Regions from separate parts of the Halomonas sp. AOP13-D3-9 genome, predicted to be linked through region 3. Evidence: predicted binding sites of a transcription regulator. Region 3 holds the regulator's gene; each other region holds the start of a gene.
What was found. The regulator sigma-54, encoded in region 3, starts transcription at its own class of promoters, with help from an activator protein. The targets are predictions, from matches to a motif close to TGGCACNNNNNTTGCTNT.

Region 1: the regulator sigma-54 is predicted to act here: its motif matches at 2,312-2,329, upstream of ACT3UM_RS21860 (HAD-IIB family hydrolase).
Region 2: the regulator sigma-54 is predicted to act here: its motif matches at 3,089-3,106, upstream of ACT3UM_RS11075 (P-II family nitrogen regulator).
Region 4: the regulator sigma-54 is predicted to act here: its motif matches at 2,631-2,648, upstream of ACT3UM_RS21820 (sugar phosphorylase).

Annotation. Positions count from the first base shown of each region.
Region 1 covers NZ_JBQSYH010000024.1:73,629-78,258, forward strand. The annotation lists gene ACT3UM_RS21855 (glycosyltransferase family protein) at 16-1,236, opposite strand; gene ACT3UM_RS21860 (HAD-IIB family hydrolase) at 1,255-2,217, opposite strand; gene ACT3UM_RS21865 (OmpA family protein) at 2,798-3,811, opposite strand; gene ACT3UM_RS21870 (hypothetical protein) at 4,076-4,630, shown strand, end outside.
Region 2 covers NZ_JBQSYH010000008.1:212,237-216,866, forward strand. The annotation lists gene ACT3UM_RS11060 (ferredoxin--NADP reductase) at 1-683, shown strand, start outside; gene glnK (P-II family nitrogen regulator) at 833-1,171, opposite strand; gene ACT3UM_RS11070 (ammonium transporter) at 1,382-2,629, opposite strand; gene ACT3UM_RS11075 (P-II family nitrogen regulator) at 2,675-3,013, opposite strand; gene ACT3UM_RS11080 (accessory factor UbiK family protein) at 3,369-3,722, shown strand; gene ACT3UM_RS11085 (TonB-dependent receptor) at 3,880-4,630, shown strand, end outside.
Region 3 covers NZ_JBQSYH010000005.1:269,583-274,212, forward strand. The annotation lists gene rapZ (RNase adapter RapZ) at 1-348, opposite strand, end outside; gene ACT3UM_RS07765 (PTS sugar transporter subunit IIA) at 440-907, opposite strand; gene hpf (ribosome hibernation-promoting factor, HPF/YfiA family) at 912-1,220, opposite strand; gene ACT3UM_RS07775 (RNA polymerase factor sigma-54) at 1,319-2,734, opposite strand; gene lptB (LPS export ABC transporter ATP-binding protein) at 2,899-3,648, opposite strand; gene lptA (lipopolysaccharide transport periplasmic protein LptA) at 3,660-4,154, opposite strand; gene lptC (LPS export ABC transporter periplasmic protein LptC) at 4,166-4,630, opposite strand, start outside.
Region 4 covers NZ_JBQSYH010000024.1:62,507-67,136, forward strand. The annotation lists gene ribBA (bifunctional 3,4-dihydroxy-2-butanone-4-phosphate synthase/GTP cyclohydrolase II) at 1-716, opposite strand, end outside; gene ribD (bifunctional diaminohydroxyphosphoribosylaminopyrimidine deaminase/5-amino-6-(5-phosphoribosylamino)uracil reductase RibD) at 828-1,994, opposite strand; gene nrdR (transcriptional regulator NrdR) at 1,991-2,470, opposite strand; gene ACT3UM_RS21820 (sugar phosphorylase) at 2,681-4,471, shown strand.

The DNA of each region.
Region 1 (4,630 bases), on a different contig from region 3:
AGCTAAATAGAGCCGTTACACCTTACCTTGATTATCTAGTTCGACCGCCTCGTGCATACGTGTAAGCAGGTCTGGCACCGCGGCCTGCACCCGATTCCAACTGGGGATAAAGGGCCGCTCTCGTGGGTTATCCATAAACAGATTGCCTGCTTCGAGTAGGTTACTGGCAAACAGCTCTACGGCCTGCTCTTCACTATGGCGGTCAAGGCTTAGCCCATTCATGGTGGCATCGTGATCGTAGGCTTCAATCAAATCCAGCGCAAAGCGGTAATAGGTGGCTTTAAGGGTGCGGAAATCTTCGCTGCTAAAAGTAATGCCCTGGGTGGCCAGTTTGCGATAGAGCGCTTTTGAAATATCCAGACTCATGCGGTTTAGGCCGCCATTGGGGTCGTCCTCACTGACCGGCTGATGTTTATGGTCGTAGGCATCGGCAATATCCACCTGGCAGAGCTGCCGCAGAGAGTAATTACGCTGCAACTCCGACAGCACACCAATTTCCAGGCCCCAATCCGCCGGCATACGAATTCCCTCAAGCACTTCGCTACGCATCGCAAACTCTCCCGAGAGCGGATAACGAAAACTATCCAGGTAATCGAGATACGGCATCGGCCCGCAGACAGTTTTAAGCGCCCGCAACAGCGGTGTAACTAACAGACGTGATACGCGCCCGTTCAGCTTGCCCTCGGCAATGCGTGGGTAATAACCTTTGCAGAAGCTGTAGTTGAAATTGGGGTGAGCCACCGGATACATCAAGCGCGCCAGCAGTCCCCTCTCATAGGTCAAAATATCGCAGTCGTGCAACCCCACCACCGCCGAACGCCCTGACGACAGCATATAGCCTGCGCAGTACCACACATTGCGCCCCTTGCCGGGCTCCAGTGAGCCTAGCCCATGCTCTTCCAACTCTGCATCCAGGGCGCGCAGCCGTGGGCCGTCGTTCCATAAAATGCGCGTGTGCTGGGGCAGGCGAGAGAAGAAATCGCGCGCGTACAAAAACTGCTCCCGATCGGCACGATCCAGGCCAATGACAATTTCATTGAGATACGGGACTTTAACCAACTCATCGACGATCGCCGACAGTGCAGGCCCTTCCAGCTCCGAAAACAGCGACGGCAGAATCAGCCCCATGGGGCGTCGTCGAGCAAACTGGCACAGCTCTTGTTCCAGCTCCTCCACCGAGCGCCGGGTAAGGTTGTGAAAGTCGGTAATAATTCCGTTTTGATGAAAGTCACTCATGCACTTACCTCCCTGCATTCAAAGAACTGTACTCAAAGAACTGGATTCCGAGAACACAGCAGCATCTTTCTCCGCCGTCGCTAAACGGCGGTCATCTCGCCCCCACCAGTAGGCCACCCCCTCGGCCCAGCCGGTTGGCCCTGTTGCCTCGGTGCGATAAAGCGAAGTGTTATGGGGCTCAACGGCTAAGTCGTGGCAACCACGGATCACGACCGCTTGATCGACTGCTTCGAGCATGGTGATATCGTTCGGCCCATCTCCTAACCCTAAGGAAAGCGGCGCGCGGCCTCTTAATGCCGTAAAACGTTTAACCAGCCACTCGACGGCATTGCCCTTATCGGCGGAGAGCCCCATAACATGCCAAAAACGCCCGCCTTGAGTCAGCTGTAGTCCATCCCCTTCTAAAGCAGCGCGAAACGCCTCCAAAGCCGCTTGGGTGTCCTGCCACAGCAGCGGCTCACTGCCTTCCCGCTGCCTTGCATCCCGGGCGCGAACTGCGTCAAGCCCAGTGAGTTCCATCACCTCGGGGACACTCAGCTCCCCCATGCGAGTGAAACGAATATCCAGACGTTCACGCCATACCTTCAATCGGGCACGAATAAAGCCAACATCCACACCAGGATGCTTGATAACGACACCATCGCGACCACTTCCTGGGCGGTCCAAGCGCGCATGGCACCAGCCTGGCGGCAGACCAATAACCGCCCCGTTTTCCGCAATAAACGGCGTTGCTGTGAGGCCCAGCGCTTCGCGCAGGGGAATCAGTTCGGCACGGGTTTTACTGGTCACCGGAATCACCGGCACCCCCATCTGCTTTAGACGGGCAAGCCAGGGGGCCGCAGGGCTGAAGTCATAACTGTGATGATCAAGCAGCGAGCCATCTAGATCGGTCACTACCAGCCGAGGCTGCAGAGCGGGATCAACCGACGGAGTTGATGCTGCTGAAGGCGTTGATGCGGAGAGACGAGCGGATTCAGGCATGGCACTACCTCTTTTCGGCCTTAACGCATGCTGACGACATCATGTCTAGAACATCAAATGGGCGCAGACCAGCAATTAATTGACTATCAAGAGCATAGCAATTTATAAGCCAAAATGGAGAAGTGCCGGTTCAACAACGAGTTACACCGAATCTTACGGGATAAAACATTCGGAAAACCCACAAGCACCAAAAAGGGGCAGTCTAGGCGCGCCAAAAGGGTGCATGAAACAGATCGGTGCGCCTCTTGTTACTACAAACCTTCTACAACTTTCTGCAACCTCTACGTTTTTCTAAGAAAAAAGCGCATTAGCACTGACTAAAGTGGCAATAAAGCTATAAATAAACGTCACAGCACTTGGCAACGCCTTATAAATAGCTATACTAGACCTGTACCCACTGGTGATCCTGTACACCCCTCACCTGATGCCAGTGGGCTGCAGTGAGCCAAGCCCTTTGATGCCCGCCTCCCCCGGCGGGCTTTTTTTTGCCCCACCGAAGAGGGCGCCTGCGGCACCCTTCGCGCGCTGGAAGCGCCCTCCTACAATTTAATAGAACCTCGCAACAGTGAGTATTCACCCACTACTCGACATGAATCACCACTTCAACCCGCCGGTTGCGCGCACGCCCTTCCGCTGTGGCGTTGCTTTCCAATGGCTTTGTGGCCGCCAAACCTACGGCGCGTAGCCGCTCAGCATCCACTCCGGCGGCTTCCAGCGCTTCCACGATGGCAATAGCGCGAGCGCTAGACAATGCCCAGTTAGACGAGAACTCATCAGTGCTAATGGTCTGACTATCCGAGTGGCCCTCAACCCATACTTCGCCATCATAGCGTTGAATTGTCTCCAGCAAACTGCCCACTAGTGACGATCCATCGCTGGTTAACTCAGCCGTTGCAGATGGGAATAGCAGTTGATCCTGCACGCGAAGACTAATCCCTTCCGCCACCCGCGAAACTTCCACACCGTCAAGATCGGGCAGGTAAGTAGACTCTGCAACGCGCAGGGAGAGCGCCTGATCCAGGGCAAGGGCTCCCGCTACCGATTCATCACTCACTGCTTGCACATTCACTGGGGGGCGATCAGTTAACACCACCATGTAGTCTGCCAAGGGCGATGTAAAATTTTCGCTGCCCGCGGGCATCAGCAGTTTTGGCAGAGTGATCGTCGGCTCGACGGGGGGCGCTGGCGCTGCCAAAAGCGGCGGGACACCAAAGCTTGTTCGACGGCGCGGTAAATCCGTCAGCGTGGGCAGCCCTGCCACGCCGAGCGCCGCGCTAATGGCCATAGGGTTCAATCCGGCCTGGCGCCACCGGACAACGCTGGCACGCTCATGGTTTACCTGGGCCAACGGCTCGGGTAGAGGGACTTCCCATGCAGGTGTTGATGTGTAGGCGTATTCGCTAGCTTTCTCGCTATCCTCCTGATTCCACTTAGGGATTACCGGCCCAGCAGCGGCGATAATGACCACAAATAGCGCTACCAACAGCGTCATAATATCGAGGTAACTAATCATCCATCCGCTACCGCTATCGCTTTCATGGTAAGCCGACATCAGCGAATCATGGCGCGGGCCGCTGCGGTGATCTTCAAGCATTGGTATTATCGCTCATTCAAGTTTTTAACCTCTTGGCCGATCTAGCTAGGTATAATCAGAATTAAGTAAGTCGAAATGGGTACTTAAAAACTCAGCAAATCACGTTAGGCACGCCGTATTAGGCATGGCAAACTAAGCAAAGTGAACAGTCTATCAAAAGCCGTTTTGTAGCGAAAAAGGAACCCGCAGGTGCGCATCCGTCCCAGACTATTTCCATTTCCCTCTTTTTTTATACGTCCTGTGAGCCTGGGGCTGGCAAGCTTAATGCTTAGCGGCTGCTTTTATGCCAATACCTCCCAAGCGCCGATTGCCACTACTTACCCCTATAGCGAACAGCAGCGTATGCAGGCCGCCCATCACTGGGATGTACTGGCCCGCCACGAAGCTACCAGTATTTTGCAGCGTGAGCGTGTTCGCAATCGCGATTTACACATCAGTGAGTCAGATAGTGAAGCACTGCACGCCTACAGTGGCGGTGAATTTGGCCGCGGCTTTCGCGCCCTGCTGACCAGCGAACTGGTCTCACGGGGCGCCAACCTCACCACTGTGCCCACTGCAAACAGTGCCAATATTACCTTTGATGTCGAAGTCGTCGAACACCGGGACCGTGGTTTTATCCGCCCACCCGTCGGTGCATTTACTGCACTCACCGCAGGCATCGCGGTGGCCACTATACCGTTTAATCACTGGAGCGAACCTGCTCTGGGCTTAATCCCTGCGGGCATGCTCGCTGATACCACCAGCGGTAGCTGGACGAATACGGGCAACGAAGAGATCATCGTGACCACGCAGATTATCGACGGCGAGCGAATTCTCTAC
Region 2 (4,630 bases), on a different contig from region 3:
TCAAAACCGGCCAGTTTGTGATGATTGGCTTGGAAGTGAATGGCAAACCGCTGATGCGTGCTTACTCCATTGCCAGCCCCAACTACGAGGATCACCTGGAGTTCTTCAGCATTAAAGTGCCCGACGGCCCGCTCACTTCGCGCCTTCAGCACCTGAAAGTGGGCGACCAGATTATGGTTAGCCGCAAGCCCACTGGCACGCTGGTGTGCGATGATCTACTGCCGGGTCGTAACCTTTACATGCTCTCAACCGGCACCGGCTTGGCACCGTTTATGAGCTTGATTCAAGACCCGGAAGTCTACGAGCGCTTTGAGAAAATCGTGCTGGTTCACGGTGTGCGCGAAGTCTCTGAATTAGCCTACGCCGACTTCATCACCAAAGAGCTGCCAGCCCATGAGTACCTGGGTGAAGACATCGCTGAAAAGCTGGTCTACTACCCGACCGTTACCCGGGAAGAGTTCCATACCATGGGGCGCCTGACCGACCATATTCGTACGGGCAAGCTGTTTGAAGACACTGGCCTGCCGCCCATCGACCCGCGCCAAGATCGTGCGATGATCTGCGGCAGCCCCGCCATGCTGGACGATACCAGCGCACTCCTCGACGAGCTGGGCCTGAACATCTCGCCGCGCATGGGCGAGCCAGGCGACTACGTCATTGAGCGTGCGTTTGTCGAGAAGTGAGACGTAAGTAGTGAATCGTAATGAGTGAGTGGTGAATAGAAAAAAGTTTAGCCGCTATAGTGATGCATCACTCATACAAAGCCCCTGCTGGAGATGCTCCACAGGGGCTTTGTGCTACTTACCACTTACAATTTACAACTCACCAGCGTTTAAACCGCATCTTTGCCCGTTTCGCCGGTACGGATACGGATCACCTGCTCTAGCGGCATCACAAAGATTTTGCCGTCGCCGATTTTACCGGTGTTAGCTACCTGGGTGATGGCATCAATCACCTGCTCGGCCATATCGTCGTCCACAGCGACTTCCAGCTTCACTTTAGGCAGGAAGTCCACCACATACTCAGCACCGCGATACAGCTCGGTATGCCCTTTCTGGCGCCCAAAGCCCTTCACTTCCGTCACCGTAATACCCTGTACACCGATATCAGAGAGCGACTCGCGCACATCGTCGAGCTTAAACGGCTTGATAATAGCTGTGATCAATTTCATTACCATATCCTCTAACTGGGTGGCCGTGATGGGGTCGGGTTGCATGGCTGCGCGTGTCGCAACCGATGACCGCTAACTACCAGCATACACCGCTATTGGCAGAGAATAAAAAAGCCTCCCACTAAGGGGAGGCCGTAAGGAGCACGCCAGCTCACTTGATCAGCATTAAGTTATTTCTTAATGCCGCTGTTTATTTCTTAATACCGCTCTTTATTTCTTAATACCAAACTCGGGATAAGCTTCAAGACCGCACTCGGCGATATCCACGCCTTCGTACTCTTCTTCTTCGCTAACCCGGATACCCATGATGGCTTTCAAGATCAGCCATACCACTAGGCTTGCCAGGAAGACCCAAGCGAAGATACCCACGATACCGATGATCTGAGCTCCAAACGATGCACCGTCATTGTTCAGCGGCACTGCCAACACGCCCCAGATACCGACAACACCGTGAACCGAGATCGCGCCGACCGGATCATCCAGCTTCACTTTATCGAGAGTGACGATGGCTGCTACCACGATGATGCCGCCAATCGCGCCAATAATGGTAGCGCTCAGTGCGGTCGGAGAGAGCGGATCAGCGGTGATTGCCACCAAGCCAGCCAGTGCACCGTTCAACGCCATGGTCAGGTCGGCTTTACGGAACCACAGTTTGGCCAGAATCAGTGCGGCAATCACACCACCTGCCGCCGCAGCGTTGGTATTCACAAACACTTGCGCCACATTGTTAGCAGAATCAACCGCCGCCAGCTTGAGCTCAGAACCGCCGTTGAAACCGAACCACCCCATCCACAGGATGAAAGTACCCAGCGTTGCCAACGGCATGTTGGCGCCTGGAATAGCGTGGATTGAGCCATCTTTACCGTATTTACCTTTACGTGGGCCCAGCACAATCACACCTGCTAGCGCTGCAGCCGCACCGGCAAGGTGCACAATGCCTGAACCCGCGTAGTCAGAGTAGCCCACTTCAGACAACCAACCGCCGCCCCAGGTCCAGTAGCCAGACACCGGGTAGATAACCGCGGTCATGACCACAGCAAAGGCCAGAAACGCCCAAAGTTTCATACGCTCGGCAACCGCGCCCGACACAATCGACATAGCGGTCGCAACGAAAACTACCTGGAAGAAGAAGTCGGAACGCATGGAGTAGTAAGGTGCGTCGTCGCCACCTGCGGTCACCGCATCCACGCTGTTTTCAGCGCCAATCAGGAAACCCAGGTTGGGTAGGAAGCCGCCCGCGCTGCTGGAGTACATGATGTAGTAGCCCACCAATAGATACATGGTGCAGGCAATCGCAAACAGCGCGATGTTTTTGGTGAGGATTTCAGCGGTGTTCTTGGAGCGTACCAAGCCCGCTTCTAGCATGGAGAAGCCAGCGGCCATCCACATGACGAGCACACCACATATTAGAAAGTAGAACGTATCGAGCGCGTAGCTCAGATCAGTCAACTCATTCATTGTAAGTTCCCCGTTGAACTATAGAAATGATCCGAAAAAACAGCGTTAAACGGCGTCTGCACCGCGTTCGCCTGTCCGAATCCGAATAACGTCTTCAAGCGGTGTCACAAACACCTTGCCGTCGCCGATCTTGCCGCTATTAGCCGCACTGCAAATAGCATCTAGCACGCTTTCTAGGCGAGCATCGTCCACGGCCACTTCCACTTTTACCTTGGGTAGAAAGTCGACGACGTATTCCGCGCCACGATACAACTCGGTATGCCCTTTCTGACGGCCAAAACCTTTAACTTCAGTGACCGTAATGCCCTGAACGCCGTTGTCGGCTAACGCCTCACGGACGTCGTCGAGCTTAAATGGCTTGATGATAGCGGTGATGAGTTTCATCCCGGATCTCCCCTGCTGGATAAGTCCTGCTAGATTGGTAGCGGCACAGCCGCCAGAATAAGCACCTGAACCGATAATGCGCATACTGTGCCAGCTGACTTTTTTTTCTTATAATTCAGACTACTAGCCAACAACCACAGCACACTTCAGCGCTAAGTCTGGGCAAATTCATTCTCTCATCACCGCTATTGCACCAAAAAAGAGCGTAAGCAAAAGTTGCCTGCTCCATTTCGATGCAAACCATTCGCTTAACAGGAAATTCACGCGGCGCATGCGAATTCGCCAACTGTTGCGTATCCTTATCGGTAAGCAGTTTTTATAGATGTTCATTTAGCGAGTTAAGGAGAGAGCAGCGATGGCGCCTCAAGACCGCATTAGCCGACTGGCCCAGCAGATTGGCGACCGTTTACAAAACGCTTCCCAGGCACCGGAAGATATTCAAAAGGGCGTGCAGCAAGTCGTACGCGGCGCCTTTGATCGCCTGGAGCTTGTCTCACGGGAAGATTTCGACATTTTAATGGACGTACTGCAGCGCACTCGGTCTCGGGTAGAGGCATTAGAGCGCCAGGTCGCCAACCTTGAAGCCGCCGTTGAAGCGTCAACGACCTCCACTGCCACACCGGTGGAAGCAGAAGTGCCGCCAGTGCCAACCCCCGAACCAGATACCGATACCGATACCGATACCGAGCAGAAGAATAAGCCCGCTTAACGCTTTGGCTTCATAAGCAGCAATAGAGCAATGGCCTATTGCTGCATTTATCAGCAAACCATCGCCCCCGCATAAACACGAATCACTATCGTTGACTTTGTGTTTCCGAGTGATACTCTCCGCCTCTTAACTCCTCACTGTTCGCGGATTGTTCACCATGTACGCGCTTCCATTTACAAAATCGCCTTTCCCCAAGTCGCCTTCTTCAACTGCTGCACTTATCGGCACTGGTCTGTTACTGGGTTTCTCCAACAGCATTTTCGCCCAAAACACGACCTCCGACGCGGACGCCGCCGACACCATGGTGGTCGTAGGCTCCCGTACGCCCACCCAGATCAGCCAAATTCCCGGTGCGGTATGGGTAATTGACAAAGAGATGCTGCAACAACAGACCCGCAATGGTGCAGACCTCAAGACGGCATTGGGGCGTCTGGTTCCAGGGCTAGATCTGGCACCGCAAGGGCGCACCAATTATGGGCAAAATATGCGCGGTCGTGGTGTGCAGGTGCTTATCGATGGTGTATCGCTGAACAGCTCCCGCGGGCTTTCACGCCAATTCGATGCCATCGACCCCTTTAACATTGAGCGGGTGGAAGTTCTCTCCGGCGCCAGCAGCCTTTATGGCGGCGGCGCGACCGGGGGGTTGATCAATATCATTACCCGCAAAGGCGAGGAAGGCCTTAACTGGCGCACCGAAGCAGGCATCACCACCGGCTTCAACAACAGCAATGACCTGGATCGGCGCCTGTCGCAATCGATCAGCGGCGGCAACGAGCGGGTTCAAGGCTACCTGGGCACTGCCATTGGTGATAACGGCCGCCAGTATGATGGCAGCGGCCAAGAGATCTTCCCCGATATCGCCCAAACCGACCTGCAGGACAACCGCAGTATTGATGTACTGGGCAATC
Region 3 (4,630 bases):
CAGGGTCATCTCGCTATCCCGAGTCAGCGGATGGCGTCGCCGGGTAGCGGAGTAACGCTCAAGCAGGATACGGGCATCGGTGGTCAAGTAAATAACTTGAAAATCGATTTTACGCTGGCGCAACTCTTCTAACAAAGACGGTAGGCGCTCCAGCGCTCCCGGCAAATTACGGGCATCAATACTGACCGCCAAGTGAGCACGGTCACCCTGGTCGCGTAATTCGTCCACCAACGAGCCCAGCAGCATAGCGGGGAGGTTATCAATGGCATAATAGCCAAGATCTTCCAGCGCCTGTAGAGCGATAGATTTGCCTGACCCGGAGCGGCCGCTAATGATCACCAGTTGCATAGAGTCTCTCTTTGCTTTGGTCAAGCTGCGTTGAGGGTGGTGAGCAAAACATTACCTGCCATAATGAACCTTAAAACAGGTTTGAAGATCTTTACGCGGATTGCTCACGAATTTTGGCGGTAATCAGCTCAAGTAGCTCTCGCTGACTGGCTGCTTTACGCAGCTGCTGGCGTGTATCCGCATCATTCATGATGGTCGCTACTTGGCCGAGCAGAGAGAGGTGCGTGTCATCTGCCTCTTCGGGTACCAGCAGGACAAACACCAGATCTACCGGGTCACCGTCGATAGCGTCAAAATCAATCGCTTCTGAGAGTTTTAAAAAACCAGCGATAGGAGCGTTGCAGTGGGGGCTACGCGCATGAGGAATAGCCACACCGTTACCAATACCGGTACTGCCTAAGCGCTCGCGGCCGATTAAACGGCTAAACACTTCTTGGCTGTCCAGGCTGGGGATATTTTGCGCGATAAAGGTGCTGTAAAACTCCAGCACCCTTTTTTTGCTGCCCCCGGGTACGTCAAACAGAACGCGCTCCGGGGGGAGTATGGTTTCCAACGTCATTGAATTAACGCACACCTGCGCCTTGGGCGCGAGCTTGTGCTTTTTCCTTGTGTTTAACGAGTTGACGGTCGATTTTATCCGCTAGGGCGTCGATAGCGGCGTACATATCACTGTCGAGGGCTTCCGCATGTAAGTCAGCACCTGCGGCGTGCAGCGTACAAGCGGCCTGCTGGCGCTCTTTCTCCACTGATAAGGTGACTTGCACCGTGGTTATATTGTCGTAATGGCGCTCTACACGCTCAAGCTTTTCGTTGACATAGTCACGCAAGGCGTCAGTCAGTTCTACGTGATGACCAGTGATATTTACTTGCATTGACGTGCTCCTTATCCATCGGACTGTACTTCGATTGTAACCCTTTTTGCCGCGTTGCAAAGCCCTTGTCGAGAGATTCGCTGCAACGTCGACATAACCTAGCGTAAACGGCGCCGCTCACTGGAGGAGGGAATGCCCATGGCCTCACGATATTTAGCCACCGTACGCCGTGCCACTTGAATCCCCCCTTCGCCTAATAGCGTGACCAAGCGGCTGTCTGAGAGCGGCTTGCCGGGTGGCTCCTCTTGAATCAATTTCTTGAGTCGCGCGCGGATGGCGGTGCTGGAGTGACTGTCGCCATCTTGACCGCTTACCTGACTTGAGAAAAAGTACTTGAGCTCGAACACGCCCCGGGGGGTATGGATATATTTTTGCGTCGTGACCCGTGAAATCGTCGATTCGTGCATCTCCACAGCTTCGGCAATATCGGCCAGTATCAGCGGCTTCATGGCTTCTTCACCGTGCTCTAAAAAGCCAATCTGGCGGGTGATGATTTCGCGCCCCACGCGCAGCAGCGTATCGTTACGGCTCGAGAGGCTCTTAATCAGCCAGCGTGCTTCCTGGAGGTGCTCTTTGAGAAACTGGTTGTCATCGCTTTTGTCCGCACGCTTAATCAAGCTGGCGTAGTCGGGCTGAATACGCAGCCGTGGCAGGGCCTCTGGGTTGAGTTCTAAATGCCAGCCTTCGTTATCGTGGCGGACGACCAGGTCGGGGGTTACATAGCTGTCATCGGTGTCGCCGTAGGCGCTGCCTGGGCGAGGGTCGAGGCTGCGAATAAGTAGGATGACATCGGCCAGCTGTTGGTCATCGAGCCCCAGGCGGCGCTTTAGCAGACGCATGTCATCCTTGCCAAGCGCTTCAAGGAACTGCCGCACTAGGCGGCGGGCGGGAACCAGTAGCGGCGTATCATCGGGCAGGGCGGCGAGCTGCAGCATCAGGCATTCACGCAGGTCGCGGGCAAAGATGCCGGTCGGCTCAAACTGCTGGAGTTTGAGCAGAATGGTTTCCACTTCGCGCTGGCTAAGCCCGTCAACGCCCTGGGCGCGCAGGCCCTCACGGATATCGTTAAGCGGCTGGGTTAAGTAGCCGTTCGCATCGAGCGCGTCGATTAGGCTCTCTGCGACAAGCTGTTCGCGAGCGCTAAAGTCGGTCATGGCGAGTTGCCACAGTAGGTGCCCATGCAGGCTTTGTCCGGCCGCCTGACGCTCAAAGTCGGGGCCTTCGCTGCTGCTGCCGCCCTGGCTACCCATATCCTGATAGGTATCTGACCAGTCGCTATCTACCGAGAGTTCAGTGGGGATGCTTTCTGACCACTCTTCCTCTTTAGGCTCGCTGACAGCCTGCTCATCAAATTCATCTTCCTGCTCCAGCATGGGATTGGCATCTAGGGCCTGCTGAATTTCTTGACGAAGGTCCAGCGTCGAGAGTTGCAACAGCGCAATCGCCTGTTGCAACTGGGGCGTCATGGTCAGCTGTGTGCCGATACGCAGTTGGAGAGAAGCTTTCATGACCATCTGAGAACCACTCGTTAATCAGAATGCTCCACCCTAGTGCGAGTGAGTGCCCGGTGCAAGTGCAATAAGCATGCCATTGGTAGTAAAGTTGTTGCAGAGCGCTATTTACAGAACCAAAAAATAGGTTTAAGGGCAGGCGATAATTGTCGGCACAGTTGATCAGTTTAAAGGCGAAAATCAGCGCCCAGATATACGTCTCTGACCTTCTGATTATCGAGAATGGCACTGGGTGAGCCGCTGGCAATGATTTGCCCATCACCCACGATATAGGCGATATCGCAAATATCGAGGGTTTCACGCACGTTGTGATCGGTGATCAGCACGCCAATATGACGCTGCTTCAGCGCACGGATGATGGTTTTGATCTCGCCTACCGAAATAGGGTCGACGCCGGCAAAGGGCTCATCCAGTAGAATAAAGGCAGGGTCAGTGGCCAGCGAGCGGGCAATTTCTACACGCCTGCGCTCACCGCCCGAAAGGCTCATGCCAAGGTTGTCGCGAATGTGGGTGATATGAAAGTCTTCGAGTAGCGCTTCCAGGCGCTGTGCGCGTCCTGCGCGGTCAAGCTCTTTGCGCGTCTCGAGTATCGCCATAATGTTATCGGCAACCGAGAGCTTGCGAAAAATAGACGCCTCTTGGGGGAGGTAGCCAATACCCGCCGCTGCGCGCTCGTGCATCGGCGCGCGGGTTAAATCCACCGCATCGATTCCGACCTTGCCAGCATCGGATTTCACCAGCCCGACAATCATATAGAACGAGGTGGTTTTCCCTGCGCCGTTGGGGCCCAGTAGGCCAACAATACTGCCTTGGGAGATCTCTAAATTGATGTCTTTGACCACTCGACGACGCTTGTAGCTCTTCGCCAGGTGGTGGGCATACAGGGTTTTGATCGGCGCAGTGTCAGCAGTTGCCACAGCTTGGCTCCCTATTGTTCAGGCTGAATCGTCATACGAATGCGCTGGGGCTCACTGCCGTCAACGTCAGAGCGCGCTTGAATCACTTCGCGGTCAATAAAATACTCAAGGCGCCCACCGGTAAAGGTATCTTCCTGTTGGATCAGTTCGGCTTGGTCGATTAGCTCTACGCGGCGCTCGGCGACGTGGTAAATAATCCTTCGCGCCCAACCTTCCGTCGGGCCATCTTGCCCTTCGGCTTGATGGCGCAGGTAGGCGCGCTCACCGGTGGCGGTTGCCGTCGAGAGTTCACCAGCCGCGTTGCGTTCGATCTCTACCCGCTCCCCGCGCAGCCGCATCTCGCCCTGACGAATATCCACATTCCCGGTATACACGGCGGTGCCCGCCCGTTGGTCGAGATCTAAACGGTCGGCTTCGATTTCCACCGGGGCCTGTTGTGAGGTTTGGGCCAGAGCCGATAGCGGCATCGCGAGCGCAAACAGGGCGGTGTAAATAAGTGCTTTCATGACAATTCCTATTAGCGTTGCGTGGCCGGGGGGTGCGTGCCGCGCACATTATCAGTTAGCCGAACCTGGCTATTGTTAAGCCACACATCCATGCGTGAGGCACTCATTTGCTGGGGCGGTTGCTGCAGCATTACCGGTGTTGCACTCCACGCATGCTGAGTTAGGCCATCATAATGCAATAGCTCAGTATCTAGCTGCCAGCCTTCATCCGGCGCGACCAGACGAGCCGAACCTGACAGCAGCAGGGCTTGGGTAGCGGTATTGAGCGTGCCGACATCGGCGCTGGCCAGCCACTGACGGTTTTCGCTGTCGTAGAGTACGGCTTCGGGCTCTTCGGTCCAGGTTTCACTTTGCTGTGGGGTATGAATTAGGCGCGGTGTTTTTAGCGACTGCAATACCTTGCCGTTATCACCAAACAGGGTGATTTCAGCGTTTTCGAGTACATGGCCTGGCTCCTGAGCCTGCGCTTCAGGATC
Region 4 (4,630 bases), on a different contig from region 3:
GCGCCCTGTATACGATCACGGAAAACGTGCAGCGTCAGCTCGCCATGGGAGGTCATCACCGTTGACGCTTCCAGATGGTCGATGGTCTGCTCATTAACGATGCGGTAGTGAATCAAATCCGCAATGGTGCCAATTTTAATACCGTGCTCATGAGCAAAGGCTTCGAGTTCCGGGCGCCGCGCCATGCTGCCATCATCATTCATGACTTCGCAGATCACACCGCTGGCGTCACAGCCTGCCAGAGCCGCCAAGTCACACGCCGCTTCGGTATGCCCGGCGCGACGCAGCACACCGCCCGGCTCTGCCATCAGCGGAAAGATATGTCCTGGCTGCACGATATCCGACGGCTTGGCATGGGGCGCCGCCGCTGCCTGTACTGTGCGCGCTCGATCCGCCGCGGAAATACCGGTCGTGACCCCTTCGGTTGCCTCAATCGAAAGCGTAAATTTGGTACCAAAACCGGAGCCGTTATCACGCACCATCAGCGGCAGGTTAAGCTGCTCGCAACGGGCACGGGTCATTGGCATACAGATCAAGCCACGGGCAAAACGGGCCATAAAGTTGATATGCTCGGCCTGCACTTTTTCGGCGGCCATGATGATATCACCTTCATTTTCGCGATCCTCATCGTCCATGAGAATCACCATTTTGCCCTGGCGAATATCTTCAACCAGCTCGGCGATAGGGGCTAAGCCTCTAGAGGAGGGGTGCGCCATGGAATCTCCAATTTATGTTTTTGCAAGCGGTTGTCATGAACGGTTATCACGAACGGTTTTCGTGACATTTTTCACGAAAACCGTCGCGTCTGTTAGTCATGATTTTGCGCGTCAGGGTACCTTGCTCTCGTTCAATGCGCTAGTCGCCTGAGGAGAAGCGATAATGCGCCAATCACGTCCCACCGCTCGCATATCATGAATGGTTAAACGCCGCTGGTCGGCCATACGCGAGAGCCCTGGCAGCGCAAAAAGCGGCCGTGCTTCGCCACCTAACAGCGTGGGGGCGACGAACAGCTGCAGTTCATCGACCAGCGCCGCGTCAAGCATAGCGCCCGCCAGCGTCGCACCGGTTTCCACCAGCAGTTCGTTAACCTGTTCATTTTCCGCTAACCACTGCAGCATTGCCACTAGATCGATACGGCCATCGCTCCCAGCGGGCACTATCTGAACTTCCGCACCCGCTTGGATTAGCCGTTCGCGCTTCTCCTCCGCGTGCTCTGGCGTGGTGATCACTAGCGTCCGTCCTGGTTCGCTTAAACAGGCCGCCGCCAGGGGTAAGCGCAAGTGGGTATCTAAAATCACCCGCAGAGGCTGGCGGCGAACCACGTCGTCAACATTATCGAGGTACAGCTGCTCTTTGCGTAGCGTTAGCCGTGAGTCGTCCATAATAAGCGACTCCACACCGCTCAATATGGCGCTGGAGCGCGCCCGCAGCCGCTGCACCTGGGTACGCGCTTCGGGCCCGGTAATCCACTGGGACTCCCCGGATCCCATGGCGGTACGGCCGTCTAAACTCATCGCCATTTTCAGGCGCACAAAGGGACGCTGTTGGGTCATGCGAGCAATAAAGCCGGGGTTCAACCCACGCGCTTCACTCTCAAGCAAGCCCACAGCAACCTCGACACCGCCCTCTTCAAGCATGCGAATGCCGCGACCGCTCACCTGGGGGTTAGGATCCACCATCGCGATCACTACCCGTGACACGCCGGCCTCCTTCAAGGCTACCGCACAGGGCCCGGTGCGCCCGGTGTGAGAACAGGGCTCCAGAGTCACGTAGGCGGTCGCCCCTTGGGCCCGCTCACCGGCGGCATTCAAAGCGTGGATTTCGGCATGGGGTTCACCGGCGCACCGATGAAAGCCTTCACCGACAATCTGCTCATCACGCACAATCACACAGCCGACCCGCGGGTTGGGATCAGTGGTGTATAAGCCCTTTTGCGCCAGTTGCAGCGCCCGCGCCATATAGCGGTGGTCGGCGTGGCTAAAATCGCTGCTCATTGTGACGGCCCGCTCTTGTTTGGGGGCTCTTGGGAAAGCCGATCAATCTCAGCGCGAAACTCATCCAGATCCTGGAACTTGCGATACACCGAAGCGAAGCGGATATAGGCTACGTGATCAAGGGTTTTAAGCGCTTGCATGACCGACTCACCGATATCCCGGGCGTTGATCTCACGATCACCCCGAGCGCGCAGGGTTTGACGAATGCGCTCCACCGCCGCTTCAATGGCTTCAGCACTGACCGGGCGTTTTTCCAGTGCGCGCAGCATGCCTGCCCGCAGTTTGGCTTCATTAAAGCTCTCCCGGGAGCCGTCAGACTTCACCACCCGCGGCATGACCAATTCAGCGGTCTCGTAGGTGGTAAAGCGCTCATGGCAGCTCGCACACTGGCGGCGACGGCGCACCTGGTCACCATCGGCTACCAGCCGCGAATCGGTCACTCGAGTATCGTTTGCACCACAAAAAGGGCAATGCATGGCGGTCAACCTGTTGTCAGCTCGTGTCGGCGTGCCCCACGAGTTAGCGTGTTATAACCTGTCAATGTGTGTGCTATTAATGGCGTTTCGCAGTAGCAACTGCCACAAGCTAATATATCTTAGCGTTTAAACGCGATATTAACCTCGTATTGTAACGATTTGGCACACAAGCTGCAGCGTTTGTGGCAGATTGTTTATCAGGAGTCCCCCATGCCCCCCTTTGAGAAGACCGTTCACGACACATTTTCAAATACCGTTCATGACTACCTCAGCCACCTTTACGGGCCCCGGGCGGGTGAAGTGCAGCGCCGTTTAAACCAGCGCCTGGCACATTTCCAGTCGCTTGCCCCATTTTCACCCAACCCCGTAGAAACCAACGCCAATAATGCACCTTCCTGGAGCGAAAAAGACCAGTGGGTGATCAGCTATGGCGACTCGATCCTTGAAGAGGGCGAGCCACCGCTGGCCGTGCTTAGCGATTTTCTTCAAGCCCGGCTGGGCGATCGCATCAGCGGCGTGCACGTTTTGCCTTTCTTTCCTTGGAGCAGCGACGACGGTTTTTCGGTGATCCACTATCGGGAAGTGAACACCGATCTCGGCGACTGGTCGCATATCCGCGAGCTGGGCAGCCATTATCACTTAATGGCCGACCTGGTGCTCAACCACGTTTCAAGGGAGTCTCTCTGGTTTGTCGATTACCTGAGCGGCAGTCTGCCGGGGCGCGACTACTTTATCGAGGTCGACCCGGATACCGATGTCTCCCAGGTGGTGCGACCGCGCAGCAGCCCACTGCTAGTCCCTATTTCCACCCGGCGCGGCACCCGCTATCTGTGGGCGACATTCTCCGAAGACCAGCTTGATCTAAACTTTGAAAACCCGGATGTACTGCTCGAGTTCGTGGGTATTTTGCTGTTCTACCTGGAGCAAGGCACGCGGATTGTGCGTCTGGATGCGGTGGCCTTTCTGTGGAAGAAATTGGGTACCGCCTGCATTCATCTGCCGGAAACCCACACCGTGGTGCGGCTGCTAAGGGCGATTGTGGATCACGTGGCTCCAGGCACCCTACTGATTACCGAAACCAATGTGCCCCACCAGGAAAACATCAGTTATTTTGGCTTAGATCGTCTTGCGGAAGGTGAGCCCGACGAGGCCCATATGGTGTATCAATTTGCCCTTCCCCCCCTGCTGTTGCATACCCTCACCCGTGGCGAAGCGAGCACCCTGCAAACCTGGCTTGCCAGCCTTCCCGTGCTGCCTGACCACTGCACCTATCTCAACTTTACGGCCAGTCACGACGGTATTGGCGTGCGCCCACTGGAAGGCTTGCTGCCCGATCACGAGCGCGATGCGCTGCTGGAACTGATGCACAAGTTCGGCGGCTTTGTCAGCATGCGCAGTAACCCGGATGGCAGCGATACGCCCTATGAGATCAATATCACCTGGTTTGAAGCCATGCGCGGCACCCGCCGCGGCCCCGACCCGTGGCAGATTGCGCGCTTTCTATGCAGCCAAGCGATTATGCTCAGCTTACAGGGCATCCCCGCGCTGTATATCCATACGCTAACGGGCACCCTCAATGACGTGGAAGGCGTGGAGCGCAGTGGGCGCCTGCGCTCGATCAACCGTCGGCGCTGGCAGCGTAGCGAGCTTGACCTTCTACTCGATAGCCCGTCAACGCCCACTCACGATGTTTTCCACGCCTTAAACCGGCTATTAGACCAGCGCCGCAAGGAGCCCTGCTTTCACCCCAATGCCGCTCAACGGGTTGTGGTCTCAGCACCGGAACTGTTGGCGGTAGAGCGCGGCCCGCTCCACGATGGTCGCCGTCTGCTAGCGCTGTATAACGTCACCGACCTACCGCTTCCTTTAGAGAACATGGGTGAGGCAGTTACCCTGGCACTTGAAAAACACGCCTGGCAAGCGCTGGATCCTGACAACCCTTGGGTCGCCGAAGGCGCCCTTCCGCCTTACGCGGTACGTTGGTTGGTGGCTGACAGCTAATACCGTCAGTTGCGGCATAATGCCTCAAGTACAGAGCATATAATCCCTAAATAATGTCGTGCTGCGATAATACCAGCACAGCATTATACTAGGGATTGCCAGTGTTAAGATGGCGGTTATTAGATCTCTAGCCTCCCACTCTTATTCGAACAAGGCGCT